Regions from separate parts of the Pseudovibrio sp. FO-BEG1 genome, predicted to be linked through region 1. Evidence: riboswitches for the same ligand, from Rfam matches in the RefSeq annotation. Region 1 holds a riboswitch; the other holds the start of a gene.
What was found. A riboswitch is a leader RNA that binds a small molecule or an ion and turns the genes downstream of it on or off. The one in region 1 is predicted to bind cobalamin.

Region 1 (4,716 bases):
GTATTTTAAAGAACAGCGGATCGCTATCCTGCTGAGCCTCAGCAGAAGACAAAGTTGTATCGCTCATTACAGTGCCCGTTTTTGATTGATGGGGAAGAACACAGTCTTGACTTACATCAATTTAGCAGTTGCGCGCATGCGTCACATCAGCACATCTACGTATAAAGCATGAATATAGAATGTGACTGCTGCTCTGCTTTTCTAAAAAACTGCACATCATACGGCAATGACCACAGGCCATTTTCCTCACAACCACACTGCCCCAACAAAAAAGGCCCGCAAATGCGGGCCTTAATTCTTTGTAGAAAGCAGTACTTAGCGTGTAAGTGGCTTGTACTTGATGCGGCGTGGGTCAGCAGCGTGTGCGCCCAGACGACGAACCTTATCTTTCTCGTAGTCTTCGAAGTTACCTTCAAACCACTCAACGTGGGAGTCACCTTCAAAGGCCAGCATGTGCGTTGCCAGACGGTCGAGGAACATACGATCGTGCGAGATAACCACGGCACAACCTGCGTAGCTCTCAAGAGCGTCTTCCAGCGCTGCAAGGGTTTCAGTATCAAGGTCGTTGGTCGGCTCATCGAGCAGCAGCACATTAGCGCCAGACTTCAGAACCTTCGCAAGGTGCACGCGGTTACGCTGACCACCGGAAAGGTCGCCGACTTTCGCCTGCTGTCCTGCACCCTTAAAGTTGAAGGAAGAACAGTATGCGCGAGAGTTGATCTCTTTCTTGTCCAGGTAGATCACTTCAGCACCTTCGGAAATTTCTTCCCAAACGGTCTTGCTGTCATCCAGCTTATCGCGAGACTGATCTACATAGCCAAGATGCACGCGCTCACCAAGCTCAACCTTACCACTGTCAGGAGTTTCCTGACCGGTCAGCAGCTTGAAGAGGGTTGATTTACCAGCACCGTTTGGACCGATCACACCAACAATACCACCGCGTGGCAGCTTGAAGGACAGATCGTCAATCAGCAAGCGATCACCAAAGCCCTTGGAGACATTCTCAACGTCGATCACGTTGTTACCAAGACGCTCACCAACCGGGATCATGATCTGCTCGATGGTAGGCATACGCTCTTCCTGAGCAGCCAGCAGGTCGTCATAAGCCTTAATACGGGCTTTAGACTTGGTCTGGCGGCCTTTCGGAGACATACCCATCCACTCTTTTTCGCGCTTGATCGCACGAGAGCGAGCCATGTTCTCACGGCCTTCCTGCTCCATACGCTTGGTCTTTTTCTCAAGGTATGTGGTGTAGTTGCCTTCGTAAGGGATGCCCTGACCGCGGTCGAGCTCCAGAATCCAGCCAGTCACATTATCGAGGAAGTAGCGATCGTGGGTGATGATCAGAACTGAACCCTTGAACTCGCGCAGGTGGCGCTCCAGCCAGTGAACGGTTTCAGCGTCCAGGTGGTTGGTTGGTTCGTCAAGCAACAGCAGATCTGGCTCGGAAAGCAGAAGCTTACAAAGCGCAACGCGGCGGCGCTCACCACCGGAAAGGTTAGTCACAGGGCTATCGGATGGAGGGCAGCGCAGCGCTTCCATTGCCATCTCAACCTGGCTTTCCAGGTTCCACAGATCCTGAGCGTCGATCTCGTCCTGAAGCTGAGCACCTTCCTCGGCAGTCTCATCCGAGTAGTTCATCATCAGCTCATTGTAACGGTCCAGCTTTGCCTGCTTGTGCGCAACGCCTTCCATCACGTTTTCAAAGACGGTCTTGTCCGGGTCCAGATGTGGTTCCTGCGGCAGGTAACCAACCTTGGCACCTTCAGCAGCCCATGCTTCACCGGTGTACTCTTTATCCAGACCAGCCATGATCTTCAAAAGAGTGGACTTACCTGCACCGTTAGGACCAAGGATACCGATTTTCGCATCCGGGTAGAAAGACAGGTGAATGTTGTCGAGTACTTTTTTAGCACCGTAGGCCTTGGAGACCCCGTGCATGTGATAGATGAACTGGCGCGCCATGGACTGCCTGCATCTCCTGATCTGTGTAAACTAAGAATTCTCTGGGAAGCACTCATAGTGGAAGCTGCGCCACGGGGCAATCCATAACACTTCAGCGAAGATCAAATCCGCCGCTTTTTTCTTCCAAAATCAGGATTTTTGCAAAGCCGCCAGCTTCGCGAAAGCAAGAAAAAGGGCAGCAAGTAAAAACCGCTGCCCCTGCTAAAAGTAAACTCGTAGAAACTTAACCCATCTTCAGCTGCGGAACCACGGTAAGATTCCGAACCACGGCATTGTCTTCAATGGCCTTCAGGCCCTTCACAGCAAGGAAGGTCACAATAGGCTCAAAGACAACAATTGCCAGATAAGACAAGGCAAACTGCGCCCACGCCGTAAACGGTGTTGCCACTTCGCCAATCATCAGCCAGAAGCCAACCATACCAGTCACACCAGCATAGTACATAGCATCCAGCTTCAGGATCTGAGCAAAGCTCAGACGTTTGGTCAGGTCTTTGTCAAACAGCTGCTTACCGCCCAGATAATGAACGGAAATCAGCGGCAGCATCAAAGACAGGCTGTTCACGCCGAGGTGGTACATGTCCTGCGGATCAAAAGCGAGTGCCTGAAACAACAGGCCGATCGCAAACCCTAGCAGAACAGGCGTAAAGCCGAGTGTCAGATACATCGCCATCGCCCCAATAAAATGAAGCTCGGATGGCCCGACAGACATATGGAAACTCTGCATGAAAATGGAGAAGAAACCAGCAGCCAAAAGTGTTTTCAGCGGAGTAAGCGGCTCTTTCAGAAATTCAGAGATCTGCTCTTTGCAGCCCCAAACAAAAACGCCGACGGCACCTGCATTGGCAGCGATAACCTTGGCCGCAGAAACGTAACCCGGTTCAATATGCATTTAATATGCTCCTCTTCGCACCCACCGTGCGGTTTGAGTTTATGTTGTGTCGGGCAGGTTTCCTGGCTCATGGCTTTTGCATCACTCGCCTTCCCAGAGATCATCTCCAGTGGCTTTTATGAGGAACGCACCACGTAACAGTTGCGGGGGCAGCTGCGGCTCGGGCCCATCTTTGGTCATCCCTACCGCATTCCCTTTTCATCCAAGAAGCTTGGCTTCTATAGAACCCAACAGCCGGAATATCGTAAATTCCAGGAGAAGACACAACTAGAAATAAGAGGAGGTTGGGAAAACGCTCAACTCCTGAGATTTTTACTCAGAAGAAGCCACTGCAAGCTGCAGGCAAAAAAAGAGGCGTGTACCCGGTGGTACACGCCTTTAAGAAAGTTGACACTCCCCCATCCGAGTGCCAGCCGAAGCTGCATTTAGAGATATCAGAGTGCTCCATCCCTTCATTGATCTTCATCAAAATAAATAAAATTACTTCTGAAACAGCAGATATTATTCATTGTTGCAAAACTAGTCAGTCCTTCAATCGATTAAAACTAGAACAACTCAAATATATCTCTGAGAGACCTCAACGAAAGTCTCAGTATTTTCTACTAATTCTTACTCAGGCTGGTCACGGAGGGAGCCTGCCACGAAAACTTCCTGAGCCAATGTCTCTCTGGTGAAATCACAAAGCTCCAAGAATCAACCTTTCCGGAGACCTTATCTGGAGTTGTGCCGGAGGCTTCTTGTACCCCACTCTGGCCAGACGCAATCTGAATTTTCAAAGTGCCCACGCCTTTCCCTGCCAGCTGCAATAGCCCCAGATCTGTCTGTGTACGGCCCAGAAAGACTGTGGGGGCTGCGCCAATCCGATCCCAGATCGCACGCGCCAACTCCAAAGACGGGGTTTCACTAGAAGTCGCTGACACTTCAATAACCCTGAAACGTGGCAAACCATAGTTCAGCTCCACCATGGTGCGATCCACTTCATGATCACCAAAGCTCAGCACCCAGATTTCAAAGTGATGTTCTTTCAGGAAACCCACCAGTTCCTTCAAAGGCTGATAGGCGAACTCCCGATACTTGGCACCAACTGCTTTCGGCCCATTGAGAGACAAATGAGCTCGCACGCTTTCGCTGTAGTCAGCGAAACTGCCAAGATCTCCGTCAGCATTGGGTGGCACGACTTTATTGTCAGCGCTCTGTACAGCGGCGCTCCACAATGCACCATCGCCCACAAGCACGGCAACTCGGTCTTCCAGTGCCACAAACTCCGGGCTTTCCGTCCGCCCCATGCGCTCAATGCTCTCGATAATCCCGTGACGTGCTGAGGTGGAACTCCAGCTTGGCAGGATATTATCCCGCTCACCACCGGTTGGCTGCATGACTGAAACTGCGGAGTATAAAAACAAGCTGGACCACTGCATCGCTCAAGATCACCCAGAAGCTGTTCAAGCAAGATGGAGACCTACAATGCACATCAATTGCCCATAAAAAATGAACTAAATGCAGTTGTGAAAAGAGAAGAGAATCATGATTGACGGGCGGAATCTCTTTTCTCTCAACTTGAAGACAAATACGAGTATTCACGTATATAAGTAATTTCAATCACCGAAACTTTTACTTACAATTTTCATCAATTTGCTTTGAAAGCGTCAGATAAACGTCATATACGCCTCTCTTTTCGATACTTTTTAGGATGAAACCCTCAACTCCCTAGAATTCTTAATAAATGCGCAACAATTTCAAACAATTATGCCCAAGAATTTCTTGGGGTACCCAAATGCATTTCCGAGCCCTTTTACTTCCAGTATTGCTCTTACTTACGCTGATTGGTTTATCGTTACACTTCATGTCGGTGTCTTCGTATG
Region 2 (4,716 bases), 870 kb from region 1:
CATATGTGTTTTTGTGTTTCAACCACGCCCAATTGGCCGCTAGTGCCGCTACAAACTGCACCCGGTCCGGTTTTGGTACAAAACGAACAAGCGAACATTGTGTTTTGGTATCGCGGCCACCTTCTTCCTTAAACGAGATCGCACGCGTCAAAAGACGGCCATCGATTTCCGGCAGCACCACATGCATAGCAAGGTCGCGCGGGGATAAGCCCTGATCACTCTCCGCCCAGCCCTCTTCAGAGGAAGACGACAGTACGATTTGCAGAACGCATGCACTTGGATTGTCCAGCACCGTGCCGGAATGAACAGCCCCAGCGTTTGACAAAGCAAAGGCCGTGGCGTTCAGAACCACATCAGGCGGGCACTCTTCAAACACGCTGGAAACAACCGCCGCGCATTCCGCCTGTTTCAGGCTCGCCACATAAAGCACCAGCGGATTTATCCCCTGTGCCTCAAGCTCATGGCATAATGCCTGCACTGGCTCAATTGCTCCGCTTTGATAAAGCGCCCGATAAAACACGATGGCTGCAACAGGACGGCTCGGATCTTTCCAGCTCGCCCGCACATCATCCAAGGAAGGAAGCGAATGCCCCTGCAACATCAGCCCGGCCCGCGGCAACGCCATAGGCTCAGAAGGTGTTTCAACTGGTAGCTCAGCAATCCGCGCCGCATAAAGCAAGGCACCGGAAAGGTTCTCAGCACCACCCTCAATCAGATAGCGCCACAACATCTGCGCAGTTTCCAGCGGTACGGTGGAACGCTTTGCAAGCTCCTCATCCCACTTATCATCCCCCGGCAGCAGAACCAGCTTCACACCTTCAGCACGGGCGACCGCTTCCAGCCGTTCAACGCCGTAGCGCCAGTATTCAACGCCGCCCAACAGGCGCACGACCACAAGCTTGGAGGCTTGAATGCACTGCTCAATATAAAGGTCAACAGAGTACGGATGGGACAGCGCCAGAAAACTGGCAAGCCGCAGGGAGTAGCCCTCATGCTGGGCATGGGCGGCCGCAAGGCCAGCAAGCTCTGTGTCCGCTGCGCTTAAAAACACAACATCCGCAGGCGTCTGCCCCAGATCGACAGCCTCTTCTCCATCATCCAATCGGCGTGATTGCCCGACAAGTACGTGCATCAGGCAGAAACCAACTCAAATTCACTCAGCGCAGCATTCACGCTATGCTTGTCCAATCCTGCAAGACCAATCACAACCAGCTTGGAATGGCTTTCACTGCCAGCCGCAAACCAGGCTTCCACACGTGGGCCAACCGCCTGCACCAGCACCGGCGCCACTTTGCCTTCCACCACCACACTGCCTTTAATCCGCAGCACGCCGGAAACCTTCATGGCCGCCTCCACCTGAGCTTTCACCTCCTCAATGGAGGCAAACCGGCGGGTTGGCAGCACAAAACTCTCAAAGTCATCATGGGAATGATCGTGATGATGATGGTGGTGGTCGTGGTCGTGGTCGTGGTCGTGGTCGTGGTCGTGGTCGTGGTCGTGGTCGTGGTCGTGGTCGTGGTCGTGGTCGTGGTCGTGGTCGTGGTCGTGAGCATGCTGCGCTTCATGATGAGAAAGACGCAAGTCCATATCATCCTCTGCCCCGGCATCCCGGCCCAGCAGAACATCCAGTGCCAGCTCACCATGAGAGGTAGCCACAATCTCAACCCCATCGCGCAAACGGCCATTGATGGTTGCCTTCACCGCAGCAAGCTCTTCATCAGTCAAAAGATCTGCTTTGGAAAGCACAACAAGGTCGGCGCAGGTCAGCTGGTCAGCAAACAGCTCTTCTACCGGGCTTTCATGGTCCAGCGCCTCATCTGCAGCACGCTGCGCCGCAACCGCCTCTTCATCAGAGGCTACCTTGCCAGCAGCAACTGCTGGCGCATCCACCACAGTCACCACACTATCGACGGTGACGCGCGGTTTCACGGAAGGCCAATTAAATGCCCGCACCAAAGGCTGCGGCAAAGCCAGACCAGAGGTCTCAATCACGATCACATCCGGTACTTGCTCCCGCTCCAGAAGCATTTCCATGGTTGGCAGAAAATCATCCGCCACCGTACAGCAGATGCAGCCATTGGCCAGCTCCACCACTTCCTCAGCTGAACAATCCGGATCAGCACAACCATTGACCAGCGATCCATCAAAGCCCATCTCGCCAAACTCGTTGACGATGAGCGCAATGCGCTTGTCCTGCGCTTTCATCAAAAGACTGCGGACCAATGTGGTTTTTCCGGCACCCAGAAAACCAGTGATAATGACAGCAGGAATTTTTTTAGAAGGGGCAGCAAAAGAAACAGTCATAGGGAAATCTCCGGAAAAACAGCAGGCTTCAGCTGCAACGGTTGACCGGCAGCAACAAACATCACGTAGTGGCAAAACTCAGCGATACGCTGGTTGAGGCGCCCGGCCTCATCACGAAAGGCGCGGGCCATGGCGTTTTCAGGCACAATGCCCATGCCCACCTCATTGCCAACAAACACAACGGGGCATGGCAGATCGGAGAGCACAGCACGCAGCTGCTCAAGCTCAACGCTCCAGTCCCGCTGGGCATGCATAAGGTTGGAAAGCCAAAGCGTTAGGCAATCAACGAGGATGGCGCACTCCGCATGGGCATGCTCTTTCAGCACGCGCACAAGCTCCAGCGGCTCCTCAACAGTGTCCCAAAGGTCGCCTCGCTGCATCTTATGATGCGCGATACGTTCCTCCATTTCACCATCAAAGGCCTGGCCTGTCGCAATATAAGTCGGGCGTCGCCCGCTGCTTAAAACCAGTTTTTCCGCATATACGCTTTTCCCGGAACGAGCACCGCCCGTTACGAGACAATGGCGAACGCAAAGGTCGCCGCTCTGTTCAGCCATCTGAATTAGCTGATCAGCAAGCGCATGGAAGCCGAAGCTTCACTCAAAGAATATGAAAGTACAGCAGCTGTCTCACACGGAGACAGGGAAATATGTGTCATGAGCACCTCTCGCCGTCCACCCGACAGCAGTCCTATGTCAAATCATATCTCCAGCCGGTCTCCTGGCTTGCGGCTCTGTCGATCACAGCCCCTTCCCAGCCTTAAGAAAGGCCAGTGGGATTATCGCAATGATCTCGCCGCTCACAGTTGCGGGGGCAGCTGCGGCTTACTTCCATATATATGGAACCGCATTCCCGTTTAATCCTTCCGCCTGGAGCCTCGGCACAGACGAAAAGAAACTGGAGTTCTGGGCTTAAGTGTGGGGCGCAATCAGCTCCCCTGTCAATTGTCTTTGTGAGGATTCCAACATCACCGGAAAATCAAACCCGCAAAATCCGCGGTTTTTGGAGATTTCTGGCTAACCCCCTTGGATATCTCAATAAAAAAAACGAGAAACTGTCCACAAATCGAAAAATTCCTAAAAAACGACTTGGCAAACACACCATGCCTCTGTAAAAGCCTCCTCACGCAAACGGCGAGGCAAACTCGCAAGGGTGTCATGATCCCCGGTAGCTCAGTGGTAGAGCAAGCGGCTGTTAACCGCTTGGTCGCTGGTTCGAATCCGGCCCGGGGAGCCATCCTTTTTGAATTTCCCCTCCCCTTTAAATCAGTGTTTCATCTCACAGAATTCGTGCGCGCGCGTCTAACCCTACAATAATAAAAACAGTGGGTAGAAAACCATGTTCACGCGCAGCGAAACCGCAGCACTGGCAAGTGCCGCAGGCCGAAGAAACGGAGTCCATCTGGGTAGAACTCTCTTCCGCACAAAAGCGGAGGCACTCCATTTCGCCGCAAAACTCACCCTGATCCTGCATATGGCAACCAACTAGCCAAGCAACGCCTCCCCAAATTATCGGGGAGTTCATAAGCTGGGAGAGCTGTGCATATCACGCAGCACTTAAAACGCCGCACTACAGGCAGGCGCACCCCACACAAAAGGGGCAGAAATGAAGCGCTGTTGTTTCAAAAACTTAAGCCACTTGAAAAAATAAGTGATTTTTTTGCCAATGAGAGAAACTGAGACATCCATCACAGTTCTCTCCATTTCATATAGCAAATCAACACAATGAAAATTTTATACAATAGCAATTAAATAAGCTGAAAGTATAAATACGCGAAACATAATTTATATACAATTATTATGGCATAGATACTCTAAGTAAATACGTATACCTCTAATGTATCTGGTGCAATTTATCATAGTCACTACTTCGTGATGACTGTGTTATTGCACACAATAAGGCGCCCCCTCTGGGAAAGTTGCTGCGTGAAAGTCAGGGAGCCATCAATGAGTAGTCTGTTTCCGCTGTGCGGTCTGTCGCACGTCTTGAATTTTCGCTTCGCAAAATCTGGTCTTCTTGCCGCCTGTCTCGCTGCGCCGCTCACGCTGGCCGCGCCTGCTCTGGCAGAAACACCTCCTGCAACGGATCCGGTCACACCTTCCGGCCCGCAGCTTATTGATAAGTCCGCGGACGGCAACACCTACGCCATGCCAGAGGACTACCTCGCCGTCACCGTCGCCCCACCACCCAAAGCCCCTTATGCAGACCCGCTGGAAAGCGATCTGTCCATCTGGGTAGGTGAAGTCGAAATTCAGGGCCGCAAAACCCTATGGGTCGAGCTGATCGATCAGCACGGCGAAGTCATTTACAACTCCGAAGTCCAGCAGAACGAAACCCATCTCCTGCCAGATGGCAGGGCCATTGCGGTGACCGTGATGCAGCCAGACAGCCACAGCAAAGCCATGCAGTCGG

Region 2: it holds a riboswitch for cobalamin, as region 1 does, so the genes downstream of both, cobU (bifunctional adenosylcobinamide kinase/adenosylcobinamide-phosphate guanylyltransferase) here and PSE_RS21095 (energy-coupling factor ABC transporter permease) in region 1, are expected to answer to the same signal.

The regions. Positions count from the first base shown of each region.
Region 1 is NC_016642.1:4,685,815-4,690,530, forward strand. Features, by position in the region: gene PSE_RS21085 (hypothetical protein) at 1-67, opposite strand, end outside; gene ettA (energy-dependent translational throttle protein EttA) at 316-1,965, opposite strand; gene PSE_RS21095 (energy-coupling factor ABC transporter permease) at 2,189-2,854, opposite strand; cobalamin riboswitch at 2,889-3,100, opposite strand; gene PSE_RS21100 (hypothetical protein) at 3,457-4,272, opposite strand; gene PSE_RS21105 (EAL domain-containing protein) at 4,698-4,716, shown strand, end outside.
Region 2 is NC_016642.1:3,812,395-3,817,110, forward strand. Features, by position in the region: gene cobN (cobaltochelatase subunit CobN) at 1-1,132, opposite strand, end outside; gene cobW (cobalamin biosynthesis protein CobW) at 1,132-2,304, opposite strand; gene cobU (bifunctional adenosylcobinamide kinase/adenosylcobinamide-phosphate guanylyltransferase) at 2,301-2,861, opposite strand; cobalamin riboswitch at 2,997-3,217, opposite strand; tRNA gene PSE_RS17060 (tRNA-Asn) at 3,466-3,540, shown strand; gene PSE_RS27395 (hypothetical protein) at 3,643-3,792, shown strand; gene PSE_RS17065 (hypothetical protein) at 4,251-4,716, shown strand, end outside.